Regions from separate parts of the Variovorax sp. GW821-FHT06D12 genome, predicted to be linked through region 1. Evidence: predicted binding sites of a transcription regulator. Region 1 holds the regulator's gene; each other region holds the start of a gene.
The links. Region 1 encodes sigma-54, which starts transcription at its own class of promoters, with help from an activator protein. Its sites were predicted from a motif close to TGGCANGNAANCTGCTTT; they were not measured.
Positions count from the first base shown of each region.

Region 1 (5,072 bases):
GCCGGTGGTGCGGCGGAAGTACTGGTTGCCGATGTTGCGCCCGCCCGCCACCGCCATCGCGCCGTCGGCGATGAAGAGCTTGTTGTGCATGCGGCGGTTGACGCGGCTGAAGTCGAACAGCGACGCGGTGAAGCGCTTGAGCAGGCTGCCGCGCCCGGCCGGGAACGGGTTGAACAGGCGCAGCTCCACGTTCGGCGTGGCGGCCAGGCCGAGCAGCAGCTCGTCTTCGCCGGAGGTGTACAGGTCGTCCATCAACAGGCGCACGCGCACGCCGCGTTGCGCCGCATCGCGCAGGGTGCGCAGCAGGTAGCGGCCGGTCTCGTCGTTCTCGATCTGGTAGTACTGCACGTCGAGCGTGCGCTGGGCGCGGCGCGCGAGCTGGATGCGGGTGTCGAAGGCGAAGTCGCCGCCGGGCATCAGGCGAAAGCCGCTCAGGTCGGGGTCGGGCTGCGAGGCCAGCGCGATGCGGCCGAGCGCGGTGTCGTTCGAGACGGCGATGGCCTTGGTGGGCGGGCGCGGCGCCTCGTCGGGCAAGGTGGCGCAGCCGGCGAACAGCGATGCAGCCACGATGGCGAAGACCCAATGCCCACAACGCGACAGCAGGCGACGGGTCATCGGTGGCTTTCTACAGGGCCTTGCGAAGGTTGGCCGGCGCGATGCGAAGCGCTTCGCGGTATTTGGCCACGGTACGGCGTGCGCACTCGATGCCCTGCTCTTTCAGCATCTCGGAGATCTGGCTGTCCGACAGCGGCTTCTTGATGCTCTCGGAGCTCACGAACTGCTTGATGAGCGCGCGCACCGCGGTGCTCGATGCGTTGCCGCCAGTCTCGGTGCCGAGCGCCGAGCCGAAGAAGTACTTGAGCTCGACCGTGCCGAACGGCGTGGCCATGTACTTGGCGGTGGTCACGCGCGAGATGGTCGATTCGTGCAGGCCCAGCTCGTCGGCGATCTCTCGCAGCACCAGCGGGCGCATCGCGAGTTCGCCGTGCACGAAGTAGCTCTTCTGCCGCTCGACGATGGCGTTGCTCACGCGCAGGATGGTGTCGAAGCGCTGCTGGATGTTCTTGATGAACCAGCGCGCCTCCTGCAGCCGCTGCGACAGCGCCTGGCTGCCCTCGCCCTTGTGCGACTTGAGCGCACCGGCGTAGATGTCGTGCACGCGCAGGCGCGGCATGACCTCGGGGTTGAGCATGACGCGGAACTTCACGTTGGTGCCGCGCCCGGTCTTGGTGACGATCACGTCGGGAATGACGATGTTGCGCTCGACGTCGACGAAACGGCGGCCCGGCTTGGGTTCGAGCCGCGCAATGATCTGCAGCGCCGAGCGCACCAGCTCTTCGTTGGTGCGCGTGAGCGTGGCCAGGCGCTTGAAGTCGCGCCGCGCGAGCAGCTCCATCGGCTGCTTGCAGATCGCGATGGCGGTCTTGCGCACGAGCGCGTCGGCCTCGGTCTCGTCTTCGCTGGCGAGCGCCTTCAGCTGGATGCTCAGGCATTCGCCGAGGTCGCGCGCGCCGACGCCGGCCGGCTCCAGGCTCTGCAGCAGGCCCAGCGCCACCTGGAAGTGGTGCACGAGGTCGTCGAACTGGTCGTTGTCGTCGCCCGCCAGGCCCGAGGCCAATGCGGGCAGCGAGTCTTCGAGGTAGCCGTCGTCGTTGAGCGACTCGATCAAAAAGCGCAGCGCGGCGCAGTCGTTTTCATTGAGCCGCAGGCTCAGCGCCTGGCGGTGCAGGAACGACTGCAGCGACTCCTGGCTGCGCGCGAGTTCGGTGGCGTCGGCACGCTCGTCGTCGCCCAGGTTGTTCTGGCGCGCGGGCGCGTCGCTGCCCCACTCGCTGTCGTCGGGCGCCATGTCGACGGTGCCGTCGCCTTCCCAGTCGGGCTCGCGCTCGGCGATCTCGGCGGCGGGGCCGTCGGTGTCGGGGGTCGAGGTGGTGGTGTCGCTGGACGTGGAGGAAGTGCTGGCGGCGGACGGCGTGAACTCGGCCTCGCCCTCGCCCGCGTCGTCGCGCGGCACCGGCGCGTCGGCCGTGTCCAGCCCGAACTCCTCGCGCGCCGCTTCTTCCGCGGTGCGTTCGAGGAACGGGTTCTCGTCCAGCATCTGCTCGACCTCCTGGCTCAACTCGAGCGTGGAGAGCTGCAGAAGCCGGATCGACTGCTGCAGCTGAGGCGTCAAGGCCAGATGCTGCGAGACGCGAAGGGACAGCCCTTGCTTCATGGAGACCCGACCCTCCCTTACATGCGGAAGTGCTCGCCCAGGTACACCCTGCGTACCTCGGCGTTGTCGACGATCTCCGAGGGTGTGCCTTGTGCCAGCACGTGCCCGTCGCTGATGATGAACGCGTGATCGCAGATGCCCAGCGTCTCACGCACGTTGTGGTCGGTGATGAGCACGCCGATGCCGCGCTCTTTCAGGAAGCTGATGATCCGCTGGATCTCGATCACCGCGATCGGGTCGATGCCGGCGAAGGGCTCGTCCAGCAGGATGAAGCGCGGCTGGGTGGCCAGCGCGCGCGCGATCTCGACGCGGCGGCGTTCGCCGCCCGACAGCGCGAGCGCGGGCGAATCGCGCAGGTGGTCCACGCGCAGGTCGGCCAGCAGGTCGGCCAGGCGCTCTTCGGTGTGCTGCTTGGTCAGCGGCATCATGCGGCCGTTGGCGTCGGGCTCGCGCTGCAGCTCGAGCACGGCGCGCACGTTTTCCTCGACCGTGAGCTTGCGGAAGATCGAGGCTTCCTGCGGCAGGTAGCTCAGGCCCATGCGCGCGCGGCGGTGAATGGGCATGTGGGCGATGGGCTCGCCGTCGATGGTGATCTCGCCGGCGTCGGCGCGCACCAGCCCGACGATCATGTAGAACGAGGTGGTCTTGCCCGCGCCGTTGGGGCCGAGCAGTCCGACGACCTCGCCCTTTTGCACGTCGAGCGAGACGTCTTTCACGACCGTGCGGCTGCCGTAGCTCTTCTTGAGGCCGCGCGCCACGAGGCGGCTGCCCGGAATGCCGTCGGCGGTCTGGGTTCCTGCGGTTTCGATCACTTGCGCCCTTCCCCTTCGGTGCCGCCCAGCGTGGTGCTCGGGCGCAGCCCGGCGCCGGGCGCGGGGGTGGGTGCCGGGGCCGCAGGCTTCTTGCCGCCCGCTGCCGGTGCGGAGCCGGGCGCCGCTGGGGCCGGCGTGGCCTTCGGCGTGAGGATGGCCTTCACGCGGCCGCCACCGCCCGCCGAGACGCCGGCGTTCGGCGGCACGAGGGAGCCGTTGACGGTGTAGGTGTCGTTGCTCTGGTCGTAGACGATCAGCGCGCCGCTGCTCTCATCGTTGGCCGTGGCGCCGATCAGCCGACGCATGACGGCGCGGCGGATGAACTTGACGTTGTCGGCGCGGCTGTCGTACTCGATGACTTCCGACTCGCCCTCGATCCACTCGTCGCCGGCGTTGCGCTTCTGCTTGTAATAGGCCAGCTTGCCGGGCGCCGCCGTGACCACGCCGTACTGGTAGCCCTCGGCGTCCTGGCGCACGTCCAGCCGCGCGCCGCGGATGATGATCGTGCCCTTCGTGACCAGCACGTTGCCGGTGAACACGCTGGTCTGTTTCAGGTCGTCGTAGCGCATCGAGTCGGACTCGATGTTCATCGGCTTGGTGCGGTCGGCGGTCTCGGCCAGGGCGCCCGAGGCGGCACCGGCCAGCAACAGCGCACCGAAAGCCAGGCGGCCGAGGCGACGAAGGGTGGGGAATGTGGGGATGGAGGGCAATGTCATAAAGGCACGAAACTTGCTCTGAAACATTGTATGCGTGGGATGGCAATTGCCCACCGCCGCCAATGAAAAAGCCCGCCGAAGCGGGCCTTGCATTCGACCAAGAAAGCAGGTCGCCGGGTCGGTCAGCCCTTCTTGGCTTCGCCGATGAGGAAGGTCGCGACCTGCAGCACCTTGGACATGCTGCCGGCGGTTTCGCCGTCCACATACCAGCGGCCCGCCACGGCCAGGGCCGGCACGCCGGCGACCTTGTAGGCCTCGGTCTGTTGCGCCGCGCGGCGGGCCTTGCTGGCCACGCCGAAGGACGCAAAGGTTTCCTTGAACTTGGCGCCGTCGAGGCCGGCACGCTCGGCCCAGGCCTGGATGTTGGCGTCGCCGTTCAGGTTCTGGCGCTGCGCGTGGATCGCGGCGAAGACCTTCGGGTGGTATTCCTCCAGCTTGCCCATGGCTTCGAGCGTGAAGTACAGGCGCTGCTTGGCTTCGACGTCGTTGCCCACGAAAGGCACCGGGATGCGGCGGAACGCCACTTCCTTCGGGGCTGCCTTGACCCAGGCTTCGAGCGAGGGCTCGAAGTCGTTGCAATGCGGGCAGTTGTACGAGAAGAACTCGACCACCTCGACCTTGCCGGCGGGTGCATCGACGGGCACGCGCTTGTCGAGCACGAGGAAATCGGTGCCGGCCTTGGGGGCGCGCTGGGCGTGTGCCGGAACGGCAGCCAGCGAAAGCAGCCCGATCGAAGTGGCGGCCAGCGAAAAGTCACGACGTTTCATGGAAAAGATTCTCCTGTGGGTACCGCAGTACAGAGCCGGCGCGCCGCCGGGAGTTCCCCGTGGGCGGCGCGACCGAGGCGCTGGAATTGACAAACGCGTGCGGCAGATGCCGCGCGGGCGAGAGCTTAAAGGCTGTTCAAGAAAGGCGTCGGTCAGCGCTGCACGCGCACCAGCGCCGATTCGAGACCGCCGCCGTCGAGCCGTTCCTTGAGCCGGTCGGCGTCGTCCTTCTTGTTGAACGGGCCGGCGCGCACGCGGTAGACCGTGCGACCGGCCTGCTCGCGTTCGGTGACCTTGGCCTCGACGCCCATGAGCGACAGCTTGGCGCGTTGCGCCTCGGCGTCGTCGGTGGTGCGGAAGGCGCCGGCCTGCACGAAGTACATGAAGGGATCGGCACCCGACGGCGACGGTGCGGCGGCCGTGTGGCTCGGCGCAGCGGACGCGGTGGTCGTGCTGCCGCCTGCGCGGGCCCGGGCGAGGTCGCCCAGCGGGTCGTTCGACGGCGGCAGCGCGTTGGCTTCGGCCGGCACCGGTGCGGGACGCGCCGGCTTGGGCGCCACCA
Region 1 covers NZ_JBWKRI010000004.1:382,041-387,112, reverse strand. The annotation lists gene AC07SQ_RS15465 (phospholipase D family protein) at 1-615, opposite strand, end outside; gene rpoN (RNA polymerase factor sigma-54) at 626-2,215, opposite strand; gene lptB (LPS export ABC transporter ATP-binding protein) at 2,233-3,027, opposite strand; gene lptA (lipopolysaccharide transport periplasmic protein LptA) at 3,024-3,743, opposite strand; gene AC07SQ_RS15445 (thiol:disulfide interchange protein DsbA/DsbL) at 3,866-4,510, opposite strand; gene AC07SQ_RS15440 (SPOR domain-containing protein) at 4,663-5,072, opposite strand, start outside.

Region 2 (5,072 bases), on a different contig from region 1:
CCGTTCGTGACCACGCGGCCCGGCTCGCTGGTGGCCGCGACCACGGTGCCGCCGGGGCACATGCAGAAGCTGTAAACCGAGCGGCCGTTGCTCGCGTGGTGCACCAGCTTGTAGTCGGCCGCACCGAGCAGCGGATGGCCCGCGTGGCGGCCCCAGCGGGCGCGGTCGATCAGGCCCTGCGGGTGTTCGACACGGAAGCCGATCGAGAAAGGCTTGGCCTCGATGTACACGCCGCGCGCATGCAGCATCTCGAAGGTGTCGCGCGAGCTGTGGCCCAGCGCCATCACGACGTGGTCGGCGCGCAGTTCGCTGCTCAGGCCCGTGGTCTGGTCGAGCACCGTCAGGCCGCGCAGGTGGCCGTCTTCGATGTGCACATCGGTCACGCGCTGCTCGAAGCGGATCTCGCCGCCGAGCGCGACGATCTGCTCGCGGATGTTCTCCACCACCTTCACCAGCTTGAAGGTGCCGATGTGCGGGTGCGCGACGTACAAGATTTCGGGCGGCGCGCCGGCCTTCACGAACTCTTCCATCACCTTGCGGCCGAGGAAGCGCGGGTCCTTGATCTGGCTGTAGAGCTTGCCGTCCGAGAAGGTGCCGGCGCCGCCTTCGCCGAACTGCACGTTCGACTCGGGGTTGAGCACGCTCTTGCGCCACAGGCCCCAGGTGTCGCGGGTGCGCTGGCGCACGGTCTTGCCGCGTTCGAGCACGATGGGCTTGAAGCCCATCTTCGCGAGCATCAGCGCCGCGAAGATGCCGCAGGGGCCGAAGCCGATCACCACGGGGCGCGTGGCGTCCGCAGGCGCCTGGCCCGGCGGCGTGTAGCGCATGTCGGGCGCGGGCTGGATGTGCGGGTGGCTGGCGTGCTTGGCCAGCAGCGCGGCTTCGAGCGCCGGGTCGGCTAGCTGCACGTCGCAGATGTAGACCGTGAGCAGGTCGACCTTGCGGGCGTCGAAGCTGCGCTTGTAGACGGTGTGGGAGGCGATCGCTTCGGGTGGAACGTCGAGCGTTCGGGCGATCAGGGTGGCCAGCGCGTCAGGCGCGTGGTCGAGCGGGAGTTTGAGTTCGGAGATTCGCAGCATGTCGTGGGGCTTGTGGTTATCAAGCAGACCGACGATTTTAAGCGCCCGAGGCGCTATGAAACTTGTAGCTGGATCAGGCGGGCAGGAAGCCTTCGACGGAGAGGTAGCGCTCGCCCGTGTCGTAGTTGAAGCCCAGCACCACCGCATCGGGCGCCAGCGAGGGCAGCTTCTGCGCAATGGCCGCGAGCGTCGCGCCCGACGAGATGCCGACCAGGATGCCTTCCTCGACCGCGCAGCGGCGCGCCATTTCGCGCGCCGGTTCGGCGTCGACCTGCAGCACGCCGTCGAGCAGCGAGGTGTCCAGGTTCTTCGGAATGAAGCCTGCGCCGATGCCCTGGATGGGGTGGGGTGCCGGCGCGCCGCCCGAGATCACGGGCGAAGCCACGGGCTCCACTGCGAACACCTGCAGCTTGGGCCACTTCTTCTTCAACACCTTCGCCACGCCGGTGATGTGGCCGCCCGTGCCCACGCCGGTGATGAGCACGTCGATGCCCTCGGGAAAGTCGGCCGCGATCTCTTCGGCCGTGGTGCGCACGTGCACGTCGACGTTGGCGGGGTTGTTGAACTGCTGCGGCATCCACGCGCCCGGCGTGCCGGCCACGATTTCCTCGGCGCGGGCGATGGAGCCCTTCATGCCGTTGGCGCGCGGCGTGAGGTCGAAGGTGGCGCCGTAGGCCAGCATGAGGCGGCGGCGCTCCACCGACATGCTGTCGGGCATCACCAGGATCAGCTTGTAGCCCTTGACGGCCGCGACCATCGCCAGGCCGATGCCGGTGTTGCCCGAGGTGGGCTCGACGATGGTGCCGCCGGGTTTCAGCGCGCCGCTCTTCTCGGCGTCTTCCACCATCGACAGCGCGATGCGGTCCTTGATCGAGCCGCCGGGGTTGGCGCGCTCCGACTTGATCCAGACCTGCTGCTTCGCATGGCCGAACAGGCGGTTGATGCGGATGTGCGGCGTGTTGCCGATGGTCTGGAGGATGTTCTGGGCCTTCATGGAATCTCCTTGGGTGCGAGGGTCGGATGGTCAGCGCGCATTGTGGCGCCCCCTGGGCCGGGTTGCACCCGGCCCGCGACCGTTTCAGCACGAGGGGATGGCGGGCCGTTGCGGTTCAGGCCTCCAGGGCTTCCAGCGGCCCGAAGAACTCGTAGCGAAGCTGCTGCTTCGGCACGCCGAGCGCCAGCCCGTTCGCATACACCGCCTGCATGAAGGGCTTCGGTCCGAGGAAGTACAGGTCGACGTCGCGGTCGGCCGGCAGCAGCCCGGCCAGCAGCTCGCGGGTGACGAAGCCGGTCGCGTGCGGCGTGTCGCTCTCGCGCGGCGCGTCGTAGACATACAGCGGCTTCACGTTCGCATGCCGCTGCGCGAGCGCGTCGACGCGGGCGCGGAACGCATGCGCGCCGCCGTGCCGCGCCGCATGGACGAAGTGCACCGGCCGGCCCGTGTGCGCCACCGATTCGAGCATGCTCATCGCGGGCGTGATGCCCACGCCGCCCGTCACCAGCACGAGGGGCCGCGCCTGCTCGCCGGCGGGCTGCAGCACGAAGTCGCCGCACGGCGCCTGCACCTGCAGCCGCGTGCCGACCGCGGCGGCCTCGTGCAGCCAGTTCGAGGCGCGGCCCCCTTCTTCCTTCTTCACGCTGATGCGGTACCACGGCTTGCCCGGCGCGTCGGACAGCGAGTAGTTGCGCCGCACCGGCTGGCCGTCGATCTCCAGCACCAGCGTGAGGTACTGCCCCGGCGAAAAGGCCAGCAGCGCGCCGCCGTCCACGGGCTCCAGGTAGAACGAGGTGATGACCTCGCTCTCGTCCTCGCGCCGGGCCACGCGGAATTCGCGCGTGCCGCGCCATCCGCCGGGCTGCGCCGCGTTGGCGCTGTAGACGGCTTCTTCCGCGGCGATGAGAAGGCCCGCCAGCGATTCGTAGGCCTCGCCCCAGGCGGCGATCACTTCGTCGGTGGCGGCATCGCCGAGCACCTCCTTCACGGCGCGCAGCAGGTAGTGGCCGACGATCGGGTAGTGCTCCGGCAGCACGCCCAGCGCGGCGTGCTTCTGGATGATGCGGGGCAGGGCGCCCGCGATCGCTTCGAGCCGGTCGATGTGCGCGCCATAGGCGATGACCGCGCCCGCCAGCGCGCGCGCCTGCGTGCCGGCGGCCTGGTGCGCCTCGTTGAAGAAGGCCTTCACCTGCGGATGGCCCTCGAACATGATCTTGTAGAAGTGGCTGGTGATGGCCTCGCCGTGGGCCTGGAGCGCGGGCACGGTGGACTTGACGATGGCGATGGTTTGCGGGTTCATGGTCTGGCGCTTCCTCTGTTGAGATGCCTTTGTCTTCTCACGATCCGTGCCAGCCGGAAGGCCTCTGCAAGTGCTTGACGCCATTGGGGATTTATTGGGCGTGGTCAAATTAGCAACAACTTCAGCGTTGTACTTATGACCACATTGCGTGTCGATTCGACCACCGAGGCCTCACCACCCGAGCCTGAGCCCGAAGCCGAGGCTGCCCGCTACCGGTCGCTGCTCGCCGCCGCGCGGGGACTGGTCCGCTGCGATGCCGCCGCGCTGCTGCAGCTCGACGTCGACGTGCTGAAGCCCATCGCGGTCGACGGCCTGAGCGATGAAACCCTGGGGCGCCAGTTTCCCGTCGCCGCCCATCCGCGTTTTGCGCGCCTGCTCGACAGCGAACGGGGCCTGCGTTTCGCGCACGACTGCAACCTGCCCGACCCGTACGACGGCCTCGTCGCCGGCCAGCCGGGCATCCTGCCGGTGCACGACTGCATGGGCGCGCCGCTGCGCCTGCGCGGCGCCGTCTGGGGCCTGCTCACGCTGGATGCGCTGGAACCGCACGCCTTCGATGCCGTGGGCCCGGCGCAGATGGAGGCACTGATCGCCCTCGTCGAAACCGGCATCGAGGCCGCCCACACGATCCGCGAGATGCAGGCGCGCGCCATGCGCGAGCAGGCCGTCGCGCAGGCGCTGCGTGCGGGGCGTGGCGCGCCCCGCGAACTGCTGGGCAGCAGCCCGGCGATGAAGCAGCTGTGCCACGAGATCGACACCGTCGCCGTGTCCGACCTCACGGTGCTGCTGCTCGGCGAAACCGGCGTCGGCAAGGACCTGGTCGCGCAGCGGCTGCACGCGCGCTCGCGCCGCAGCGAGCAGCCGCTCGTGCAGGTCAACTGCGCGGCGCTGCCCGAGTCGCTGGCCGACAGCGAACTCTTCGGCCACAAGCGCGGCGCGTTCACCGGCGCCGTGCAGGACCGCGACGGCAAGTTCGAGATCGCCGACGGCGGCACGCTCTTTCTCGACGAGGTCGGCGAGCTGCCGCTGAGCGTGCAGGCCAAGCTGCTGCGCGTGCTGCAAAGCGGCGAGGTGCAGCGCCCCGGCAGCGACCGCATGCGCAAGGTCGACGTGCGCGTGATCGCGGCCACCAACCGCGACCTGCCCGCGGCGATCGCGCAGGGGCGTTTTCGCGCCGACCTGTACCACCGGCTGTCGGTCTATCCGCTCGTGGTCGCGCCGCTGCGCGAGCGGGGGCGCGACGTGCTCGTGCTCGCCGGCAGCTTTCTCGAGGAGAACCAGCACCGGCTGGGCGCGCGCAACCTGCGGCTCTCGCCGGCGTCGAAGGCCGCCATGCTGGCGCACGGCTGGCCGGGCAATGTGCGCGAGCTCGAGCATGTGATCAGCCGCGCCTCGCTGCGGGCGTTCCGGGAACAGCCGCGCGGCTCGCGCTGGACGGCGATCGAACCGCATCACCTGGCGCTGGACAGCGCTGCCGTCGTCGGAAGCGCCATGGCAGCGCCCGTGCAGGCCCCGGCGAACGAACACGCGGGGCCTGCCATCGCTGGCGGCACGCTGCGCGACGCGACCGAGGCCTTCCAGCGGGCCTGGCTCTTGGAACTGCTCGCCCGCCACGGCGGCCGCGTGGCCAGCGCCGCGCGCGAGGCCGGCATCGACCGCAGCAACTTCCACCGGACCTTGCGCAAGCTGGGCCTGGTGC
Region 2 covers NZ_JBWKRI010000005.1:445,644-450,715, reverse strand. The annotation lists gene AC07SQ_RS18370 (NAD(P)/FAD-dependent oxidoreductase) at 1-1,079, opposite strand, end outside; gene cysK (cysteine synthase A) at 1,153-2,073, opposite strand; gene hmpA (NO-inducible flavohemoprotein) at 2,189-3,373, opposite strand; gene norR (nitric oxide reductase transcriptional regulator NorR) at 3,509-5,072, shown strand, end outside.
Region 2: the regulator sigma-54 is predicted to act here: its motif matches at 3,408-3,425, upstream of hmpA (NO-inducible flavohemoprotein).

Region 3 (5,072 bases), on a different contig from region 1:
CGGCCGGCTGGCACTTCGACGGCGCCCGTCTGAGGTGGCCATCCGAGCAGTGCGGGGGAGACGACGACACGCACCTGGCCGACCTGGTCAAGGAGATCAACAAGCCACCCGAAACACCGGCAGAGTCCCGTGCCCACGAGTCCAGCAGTTCGCAAGCGCGGCAAGCCGCAGACAACGCGCTTCGCGACGCGCAGAACACCGCAGTCGCACGGTGAAGACCCGGGCGCCCGCCCCGGCTTATAAAGAGATCTTTCGAGGAGCGAGGCAAGCGACCGATGGCAAAACAGACACGAGCCGAGCGCCGACGCGAGCGGGCGCGACAGGAACTGGCCGGCAAGGCCTGGATGGCGATCTTCGTCGGCATCCTGCTGCTGGTGGTCGCTCCCGCCTTCCTGAAAGGGCCGATCGTGGGCACGCTCGGGCCTGCGCTCCGGCCTGCCGGTTGGGTCGCGCTGGCGATCGGGGCCGTGCTGCTGGGCCTGCACTACGTCGTCCGCCGTCAGGCTGCCCCCGTGGAGATCGAGTCCGCAGCAGCTCGCGCTCCCGCACGCCCCGCGCCCACCTCGACAGCCGAGCGTCGCGAGCCCGTGCTGTCGCCCGCGCCATCGACGACACCCCATGCGGGCCAGGAATCGCAGTGGAGCCCCGCCGTGCTCCACGCCATCGAATGGCGTCGCTTCGAGGCCTTGTGCGAAGCGCTCTACGCACAAGCCGGGTTCACCACGCGCAGCCAATCGCATGGCGCGGACGGCGGCGTCGATATCTGGCTCCAGTCCAGGCACAGTGACGTGCCGCGCATCGTCCAGTGCAAGCATTGGCAGAGCAAAGCCGTGGGCGTCAAGGAAATGCGCGAGTTCCTTGGCGTGATGGCTTCGCACCAATTGAAGAGCGGCACCTACGTGACGAGCTCGACCTTCTCGGCGGAAGCGGCGGCGTTTGCGAAGGCGAACGGCATCCACGCCCAGGACGGCGCGGCCTTGCTCCGGCTCATCGGCCAGCGCACGCCCGAACAACAGGCGGCACTGCTGGCCGTGGCCTACGAAGGCGAATACTGGCGGCCCACCTGCGCGAGTTGCGGCACCAAGATGGTCGAAAGAAGCTCGTCCAAGAACGACGGCAGCTTCTGGGGCTGCGCCAACTATCCGAAGTGCAAAGGCCGGACGATCCCGAAGTCGAGGGCATCTGCAACGGTCTGACCGGAAAGCGCGCCATGGCCCATCTACCGATGTTCACCGAAGCCTGCCTCGACACCTCGTTCGCGCGCACCAGCGAACGCCGCGAAGCCCTCGCCTTGCTCAACACCCGCCTGCACCCCGTCCTGCAGAAAATCGTCGCCGCCGAAGTCGCCTCGGGCAACCGCGTCAATGGCGTCGGCATCGACTGGCCCGACCTGGGCTCGGTGCACGTGACGATGGGCAAACATTTCGGCGACCGCCACGCCAGCGCAGACGCCGCTTTCAGCCTCTGCGACGACCCGCACTACTGGCATGCCGACTACAGCACCGCGGACAAACCGCGGCACCTGCTGATCTGCTGAACTGAAGGGCGCCCGCCTCAGAGCGGCCTGGTCAGGTACACCGCCTCGCGCCCGACGATCGTTCGCTGCGCGGGCATGAAGATCGTGCAGTCGTCGCACGGCGCGCGGATTTCGTCGGGGCCGTTGGTGGCGATCAGTTCGCCCTTGGCAAAGGTCTCGAAACCGATCAGCGGGCGCACGAAGGCGAAGTCTTCCGACTTGATCACGTGCGTCTGGAGCAGCTCGAAGCGACGCTGCTCGCCGGGCGCGGGCACGGCCGGGTCCTTGTCGATGAGGCCGAAGTGCGCCAGGAAGTCGAGCGAGATGGCGGTGGCCAGCTCGGAGGCCGAGCGCAGGAAATGCTGGCCGCACTCGGCCACCAGCGCCACGCCCTTGCCGTCGGCCCGGCCATGCTGGCCGTGCTGGATCAGCGGCGTGCCCGAGCCCAGGCCGTCGGGCATCACCAGGTGCACCGACGGGCGGCCAATGGCCATGGCGGCCTCGGCGTTGCGGTCGAAGGCCGGGTACACCCAGAACGGGATCACGGGCTGGCTCGTGGAATGGATGTCGAGGATGTGGTCGGCCGCGCTCACCACCGGGCGCAGCTCGCGGGCACGGCGCAGCTCGGGGCTGTCTTCGCTGCCGTCGAGCCATTCGGGCGACCACACGCGGTTGAGGTTGTGCACCAGCTGGCGGCTGTCGAAAGGCAGCGCCTCGTTGAAGGACTCGTAGGCCGCCACGTTGGCGAAGCTGACGGTCAGCGTGCCGATCTTCGGGCGCACGCCGGTGTCGAGCAGGTGCGTGGCGGCGGTCATGCCGCAGATCTCGTTGCCGTGCGTCAGCGCATTGATCAGCACGTGCGGGCCGGGCTTGCCGGACTCGAAGCGGTGCACGTAGTCGATGCCGACGTTGCCCTCGCGGTAGGCGGACAGGTCGCGGGGGAGGACTTCGAGGGCGGGGGGAGATTGGGTCATTGGGGGTGGTGAACAGGTGGGATCGGAGGCCGCCGGCAAGTTTGCTACAGCTGGCAAATTCGTGCCGTGCGCCGCAAATCCCCCGTTGCGGCTCATGTCCTGAGCCGCATCGCCCTCACCAATTCACTTCGCGCTCCGGCGTCGCCGAAATATGGTGGATCGACAGGTCCGCCCCGTCGTATTCCTCTTCCTGCGACAGCCGCAGCCCCATGGTCGCCTTGAGCACGCCGTACACCACCGCACCGCCGATCAGCGCCCAGCCCACGCCAAGCAAGGTGCCGATCAGCTGCGCCCACAGGTTCACGCCGCCGATGCCGCCGAGCGCCTGCGTGCCGAAGATGCCCGCCGCGATGCCGCCCCAGGTGCCGCACAGGCCGTGCAGCGGCCACACGCCGAGCACGTCGTCGATCTTCCATTTGTTCTGGGTGCGGGTGAACATGAAGACGAAGATGGCGCCGGCCACGCCGCCCGCCACGAGCGCGCCCAGCGGGTGCATGAGGTCGGAGCCGGCGCACACGGCCACGAGGCCGGCGAGCGGGCCGTTGTAGACAAAGCCGGGGTCGTTCTTGCCCATGGCCAGCGCCACCAGCGTACCGCCGACCATGGCCATCAGCGAGTTGACGGCGACGAGGCCCGAGATCTTGTCGATGCTCTGCGCGCTCATCACGTTGAAGCCGAACCAGCCCACGCACAGCACCCACGCGCCCAGCGCCAGGAACGGGATGTTCGAGGGCGGGTGTGCGCTTAGCGAGCCGTCGCCGCGGTAGCGGTTGCGGCGCGCGCCCAGCAGCAGCACGGCCGGCAGCGCGAGCCAGCCGCCCACGGCGTGCACGACGACCGAGCCGGCGAAGTCATGGAACTCGTGGCCGGTGACCGAGGCGATCCAGCCCTGGATGCCGAAGGCCTTGTTCCAGGCGATGCCCTCGTACAACGGGTAGACGAAACCGACAATCACCGCGGTGGCGATCAGCTGCGGCCAGAACTTGGCCCGCTCGGCGATGCCGCCCGAGATGATGGCCGGAATGGCCGCCGCGAAGGTCAGCAGGAAGAAGAACTTCACCAGCTCGTAGCCGCTTCTTGCCGACAGTTCGGTGGCGCTGACGAAGAAATGCGTGCCATAGGCCACACCGTAGCCCACCAGGAAGTACACGATGGTCGACACCGAGAAGTCGACCAGGATCTTGACCAGCGCATTGACCTGGTTCTTCTTGCGCACGGTGCCCAGTTCCAGAAAGGCAAAGCCGGCATGCATGGCCAGGACCATGATGGCGCCGAGAAGGATGAACAGCGCGTCAGCGCCCTGTTTGAGTGCGTCCATGAGAGCTTCTTGCAGGTTTTTGGTTTGATTTGGTGCGTCGCACCCGAACGGCTCGGGGCGCCGGCGCAAGAAAGCAAAAATGGTGCCTGAAGGCTCTTGAATGGTGCGAAACGACCCAGGAATGGGCCGAATTCGCAGGACGCGCACCGGATCGGAACGCGCCGAAACGCTCAGCTGGCGCCGCCGCGCAGCGCGTCGCGATACCGCCGGCTGCAGGGCACGCTCGTGCCGTCGTGCATGTGCAGCCGGGCGTCGCCGCCGTCGAGCGGCTCGATCTCCTTGATGCGGCCCAGGTTCACCGCGTGGCTGCGGTGCACGCGCACGAAGGTGGCGGGGTCGAGCTGGGTCAGGAAGTCGGTGAGCGTGGCGCGCAGCAGGTAGTCGTGGCCGTTGACGTGCAGGCCGACGTAGTTGCCCTCGGCCTGCAGCCAGTCGATGTCGGTGGCGGCGATGAGGAATTCGCGGCGCAGCTTGCGCACGAGGAAGCGTTCGGGGCGGGCGGGCGGCGGCGCTGCCGGCGTTGGCAGTTCCTGTACCGAGGGCTCGACTCCCTCCCTCTCCTCCAAAGCCTCGGGCACCGGCGCCACGCCCTCTTCCGGCGGATCGAGCACGCGCGCCTCGCCCTGCAGCCGCAGCATGAAGAGCCGGTAGGCCCACACGCCGAAGACCATCGTGGCGTAGACGCGCACGTCCTTCAGGTATTCGTAGCCCCATCGCCCCATGGCGCCGCCGAAGTCGTAGGGCTCGCCGGCCGCCGCGTACACCGCGGCGCGCAGCCCGAACATCGCCGCGACGTGCGCCAGGCTCAGGAGCACGCTGGCCACCAGGTGCCCTGCAAGAAAGCGCACCCAGTGGTCGCGCGCCAGCGGCGACAGCCGGCGCTCCACGGCCACCAGCACCGGCACCAGGGCCAGCAGCGCGATGTGGCTCGACACCTCCCAGGTGACGACCTCCCAGTTCGCGCGCGGCACGGCGCGGCTGCGGGCGTCGATGAGCGCGACCACGGTGCTGATCGCGGCATGCACCGTCATCAGCACGATCCAGAAGCCGACCTCGACGTACCGCCGGATCGGTTCGTAGCGCTCGTACAGGTTCTTGTGCGGCTCGCTCATGCGGGGATTCTCGCGAACCGGGGGCCGGATTTCGTCCCTGGGGGCCACCGTTCGTCACAAATCCGGGCCGGTCCGTCCCGGCGATGGCCCCGGGGACGGGCGCGGGGGCCACGATGACCGCCGTTTCCTCGTTCCAGGAGCTCGCCATGCCC
Region 3 covers NZ_JBWKRI010000013.1:111,991-117,062, forward strand. The annotation lists gene AC07SQ_RS30360 (hypothetical protein) at 1-215, shown strand, start outside; gene AC07SQ_RS30365 (restriction endonuclease) at 276-1,196, shown strand; gene AC07SQ_RS30370 (hypothetical protein) at 1,211-1,537, shown strand; gene AC07SQ_RS30375 (M14 family metallopeptidase) at 1,555-2,490, opposite strand; gene AC07SQ_RS30380 (ammonium transporter) at 2,606-3,808, opposite strand; gene AC07SQ_RS30385 (LytTR family DNA-binding domain-containing protein) at 3,979-4,920, opposite strand; gene AC07SQ_RS30390 (acyltransferase family protein) at 5,034-5,072, shown strand, end outside.
Region 3: the regulator sigma-54 is predicted to act here: its motif matches at 3,879-3,896, upstream of AC07SQ_RS30380 (ammonium transporter).

Region 4 (5,072 bases), on a different contig from region 1:
CGTGATCGATTGGTTGACCGACGTTTTTTCCGCCATGCAAGGCTGGCTCTTCGAGACCGCCGTGCAGCCGCTGGTGTACGCCATCGGCCTGGGCGGCTGGGCTGAGGATGCCTTCGACGCCACCGGCTGGCTGCTGGTCGGGGTGGTCCAGATCCTCGTGCTGCTGGCCGTGATCGGTCCGCTGCAGCGCTGGCGCGCGGTCGAGCCCGTGACCGACCGCCGCGCCATCCGCATCGACGTGCTCTACACGCTGATCCACCGGCTGGGCCTGTTCCGGCTGGCGCTGTTCTTCACGCTGCAGCCGCTGTTCGACGACCTGCTCGGCAGCCTGCGCATGGCGGGGTGGGGCACCTTCCACCTGGACGAGGCCTGGCCCGGCGTGACCGACGTGCCGTGGGTGGCCTTTGCCATCTACCTCGTGGTGCTCGACTTCGTCGGCTACTGGATTCACCGCGGCCAGCACCAGTTCAACTGGTGGTGGAGCCTGCATTCGCTGCACCACTCGCAGCGCCAGATGACGATGTGGAGCGACGACCGCAACCACCTGCTGGACGACGTGATCCACGACACGCTCATCGTCATCGTGGCGCAGCTGATCGGCGTGGCGCCGGGCCAGTTCATCGCCGTCGTGGCCTTCACCCAGCTCAGCGAAAGCCTGCAGCACGCCAACCTGCGGCTGAGCTTCGGCACGCTCGGCGAGCGGCTGTGGGTCAGCCCGCGCTTTCACCGGCTGCACCACAGCATCGGGCTGGGCCACGAGTCGCACGGCCGGAGCACGCTGGGCGGCCACAACTTCGGCGTGCTGCTGCCCTGGTGGGACATGCTCTTTCGCACCGCCAACTTCGAGAACCGCTACGACCCGACCGGCATCCGCGACCAGGTCGAGCCCGGCGCCGACGGCCGCCCGCGCGACTACGGCCAGGGCTTCTGGTCGCAGCAGTGGCTGGGGCTGAAGCGGCTGTTCGGCCGCGCCTGATCCGCCCGCAGGCCCGGCAGCGAGCGGGCCGGGGCCTTGCGCTATCCTCGAACCTCATGCGCCTGCTCCTCGACTCCTTCTGGCGCGCGGTGGCCTATTGCATGCTCCCGCGCGTGATCGTGCTGTCGCTCCTGCCGCTGGCGCTCATGGTGCTGCTGGCCGCGGGGCTCGGCTACTTCTACTGGGACGCGGCCGTCGCCTGGACGCGCGAGGCCCTCGACGCCTGGCCGCTGCTGTCCAGCTTCTGGGCCTGGATCGGGCGCCTGTTCTCCAGCGACGTCACGGCCGCGCTGGCGCCGCTGGTGGTGGTGTTCGGCGTCACGCCGCTCATCGTCGTGCTGTCGCTGCTCATCGTGGCCGGCTTCATGGCGCCGGCGCTCACCAAGCTCGTGGCCGAACGGCGCTTTCCCACGCTGGAGCAGAAGAAGGGCGCCTCCTTCTTCGGCAGCGTGCTGCGCTCGCTCGGCGCCACCGTCCTGGCGCTGATCGCGCTGGTGGTGTCGATGCCGCTGTGGCTCATTCCGCCGCTGGTGCTGATCCTGCCGCCGCTGATCTGGGGCTGGCTGACCTACCGGGTGATGAGCTTCGACGCGCTGGCCGAGCACGCCAGCCCCGAGGAACGCGCCGCGTTGCTGCGCGCCCACCGGTTGCCGCTGCTGTGCATCGGCGTGCTGTGCGGTTACCTGGGCGCGGCGCCGAGCATCGTCTGGGCCTCGGGCCTCTTGTTCGCCGCCGCCTTCTTCGTGCTGGTGCCGATCGCCATCTGGATCTACACGCTGGTCTTCGCCTTCTCCGCGCTCTGGTTCGCGCACTACTGCCTCGACGCCCTGACCCAGCTGCGCGCCCAGCGCGCGGCGCAGCAGCCCGCGGCCGGCAGCGGCGACGCACAGCAGACGCTCGAGGCGGCCGAAGCCACCGAGGCCAACAAGGCCGCTCTTTCTCAATGGAGTTCTCCATGACACGCGCATTCGGTCTCATCGTCGTCGGCGACGAGATCCTTTCCGGCAAGCGGGCCGACAAGCACATGGCCAAGGTCATCGAGCTGCTGGCCGCGCGCGGCCTGCAACTGAGCTGGGCCGAGTACGTGGGCGACGAGCCCACGCGGATCACCGCGGCCCTCATGCGCGCCTTCGCCTCGGGCGACATCGTGTTCTCGACCGGCGGCATCGGCGCCACGCCCGACGACCACACCCGCCAGTGCGCCGCCCAGGCCCTGCGCGTGCCGCTGGCGCTGCACCCCGAGGCCGAGGCGCTGATCCGCGAGCGCATGCAGGACACGGCCCTGGAGCAGGGCGTGCCCTACGAGCCCGACCGGCCCGACAACATCCACCGCCTGAACATGGGCGTGTTTCCGCAGGGCGCGTCGATCATCCGCAACCCGTACAACAAGATCCCGGGGTTCAGCGTCGAGCACGTGCATTTCGTGCCGGGCTTCCCGGTCATGGCCTGGCCCATGATCGAGTCGGTGCTCGACAGCCGCTATGCCGATCTGTTCACCCGCAACGCCATCGCCGAGAAGTCCGTGATCGTTTTCGGTGCGATGGAAGCCACCCTCACGCCCCTGATGCAGGCCATCGAGCAGGCCCACGCCGGCATCAAGGTGTTCAGCCTGCCCAGCGTGGATCACCCGCAGTACGGGCGCCACATCGAGCTGGGCGTCAAGGGCGACCCTGCGAAGCTCGATGCCGCCTATGGCCAGCTCATCGAAGGTCTGCACACTTTCGATGCGAAGCTTGGCCCTGAATTGGTGCGTTAATCTGCATTGCACCAATTTGGTGATTTTTTCCTTTTCCGGCAGCCCCTGGGCCGTCACCCGGGCCTCATCCGGCGGGGTGACAATGGCACAGAAACTGCATCCTCCCGTCCCTGTATTCCTAACCACCATCCAACTCAGGAGAAACTGATGGCAAAGACCGTCGCCGATGTACTCAAGCTCGTCAAGGAAAACGAGGTCAAGTTCGTCGACTTGCGCTTCACCGACACCCGCGGCAAAGAGCAGCACGTGACCGTGCCCGTGTCGCACTTCGATGAAGACAAATTCACCTCGGGCCACGCGTTCGACGGTTCGTCCATCGCCGGTTGGAAGGGCATCGAAGCCTCGGACATGCAGCTCATGCCCGACCCGAACACCGCCAACATCGACCCGTTCTTCGAAGAAACGACGCTGATCCTGACCTGCGACGTGATCGACCCGGCCGACGGCAAGGCCTACGAGCGCGACCCGCGTTCGCTCGCCAAGCGCGCCGAGGCGTACATGAAGGCTTCCGGCCTGGGCGACACCGCCTACTTCGGACCGGAACCCGAGTTCTTCGTGTTCGACGGCGTGCGCTGGAAGAACGACATGTCGGGCTGCTTCGTGAAGATCGAGTCCGAAGAAGCCTCGTGGAACACCGACAAGGAGTTCGAGCACGGCAACAGCGGCCACCGTCCCGCAGTCAAGGGCGGCTACTTCCCGGTGCCCCCGGTCGACAGCTTCCAGGACATGCGCTCGGAAATGAGCCTGGTGCTCGAATCGCTGGGCATCCCGGTCGAAGTGCATCACCATGAAGTGGCCAACGCCGGCCAGCTCGAAATCGGCACCCGCTTCAGCACGCTGGTGCAGCGCGCGGACTGGGTCCAGCTGCAGAAGTACGTGATCCACAACGTGGCCCACGCCTACGGCAAGACCGCCACCTTCATGCCCAAGCCCATCGTCGGCGACAACGGCTCCGGCATGCACGTGCACCAGTCGGTCTGGAAGGACGGCAAGAACCTGTTCGCCGGCGACGGCTACGCAGGCCTGTCGGACTTCGCGCTGCACTACATCGGCGGCATCATCAAGCACGCCCGTGCCCTGAACGCCATCACGAACCCCGGCACCAACAGCTACAAGCGCCTGGTGCCCGGCTTCGAAGCCCCGGTGAAGCTGGCCTACTCGGCCAAGAACCGCTCGGCCTCGATCCGCATCCCGTTCGTGGCCAACCCGAAGGGCCGCCGCGTCGAAGCGCGCTTCCCCGATCCGCTGATGAACCCGTACCTGGGCTTTGCCGCGCTGCTGATGGCCGGCCTGGACGGCGTGGAAAACAAGATCCATCCGGGCGAAGCCGCCAGCAAGGACCTGTACCACCTGCCGCCGGAAGAGGACGCGCTGATCCCGACCGTCTGCCACAGCCTGGACCAGGCCCTGGAGCACCTGGACAAGGACCGTGCGTTCCTGACCAAGGGCGGCGTGTTCACCGACTCGTACATCGACGCGTACATCGACCTCAAGATGCAGGAAGTCACGCGCTTCCGCATGGCGACGCACCCCGTCGAATTCGACATGTACTACTCGCTGTAAAAGGCGCCACAACGAGCCCGCCCCGGCGGGCAAGTAAGACAAAAGGACGGCCCCGGCCGTCCTTTTTCCTTGGTGCGGAACACCCTGTCGTGAGCGGGCCCGAATTGCATCAAAATGCGCGTTTGTCGCGCCCTCTCCGGATCCAAATGAAGACTGCCTCCCTGATTTTCCTGGCCGCCGCCTCGTTCGCCACCGCCACGGCGGCGCTCGCGCAAGAGCGCGTCTGGCGCTGCGGCAACGAGTACACCAACAACGCGACCGTGGCCCAGCAAAAGGGCTGCAAGATCATGGAAGGCGGCAACGTCACCGTCGTGCAGGGCACGAAGCCCTCGGGCGGCGGTGGTGGCAGCGCGTCGTCGTCGTCGGGCGGTTCATCCGCCGCGCGCGCCCCGGCGGGCAGCCCGCGTGTCGAAGGCGTCGACCAGCGCGCCCGCGATGGCGAGGCGCGCTCGGTGCTCGAGGCCGAGCTGCGCAAGGCCGAGGCCCGCCAGACCGAGCTCAAGAAGGAATACAACAACGGCGAGCCCGAGAAGCAGGGCAGCGAAGGCCGCAACTACCAGAAGTACCTGGACCGCGTGGCCGAGATGAAGGCCGAGCTCGCGCGCAACGAGAGCGACATCGCGGGCATCCGCCGCGAAATCGGCCGCCTGCCCGGCAAGCCGCAAGCGCAGTAAGCGGCGCGCAGTCCATGGTGTTCGGCAAGAAGGCGACTGGCGCCAATCCGCGCTTTCGCGCCTTCGACCTCTTGTCCACGCTGATCGCGGTGGTCAACAGCGA
Region 4 covers NZ_JBWKRI010000010.1:172,854-177,925, reverse strand. The annotation lists gene AC07SQ_RS27700 (sterol desaturase family protein) at 2-976, shown strand; gene AC07SQ_RS27695 (EI24 domain-containing protein) at 1,033-1,935, shown strand; gene AC07SQ_RS27690 (competence/damage-inducible protein A) at 1,932-2,732, shown strand; gene glnA (type I glutamate--ammonia ligase) at 2,880-4,295, shown strand; gene AC07SQ_RS27680 (hypothetical protein) at 4,442-4,969, shown strand; gene glnL (nitrogen regulation protein NR(II)) at 4,984-5,072, shown strand, end outside.
Region 4: the regulator sigma-54 is predicted to act here: its motif matches at 2,816-2,833, upstream of glnA (type I glutamate--ammonia ligase).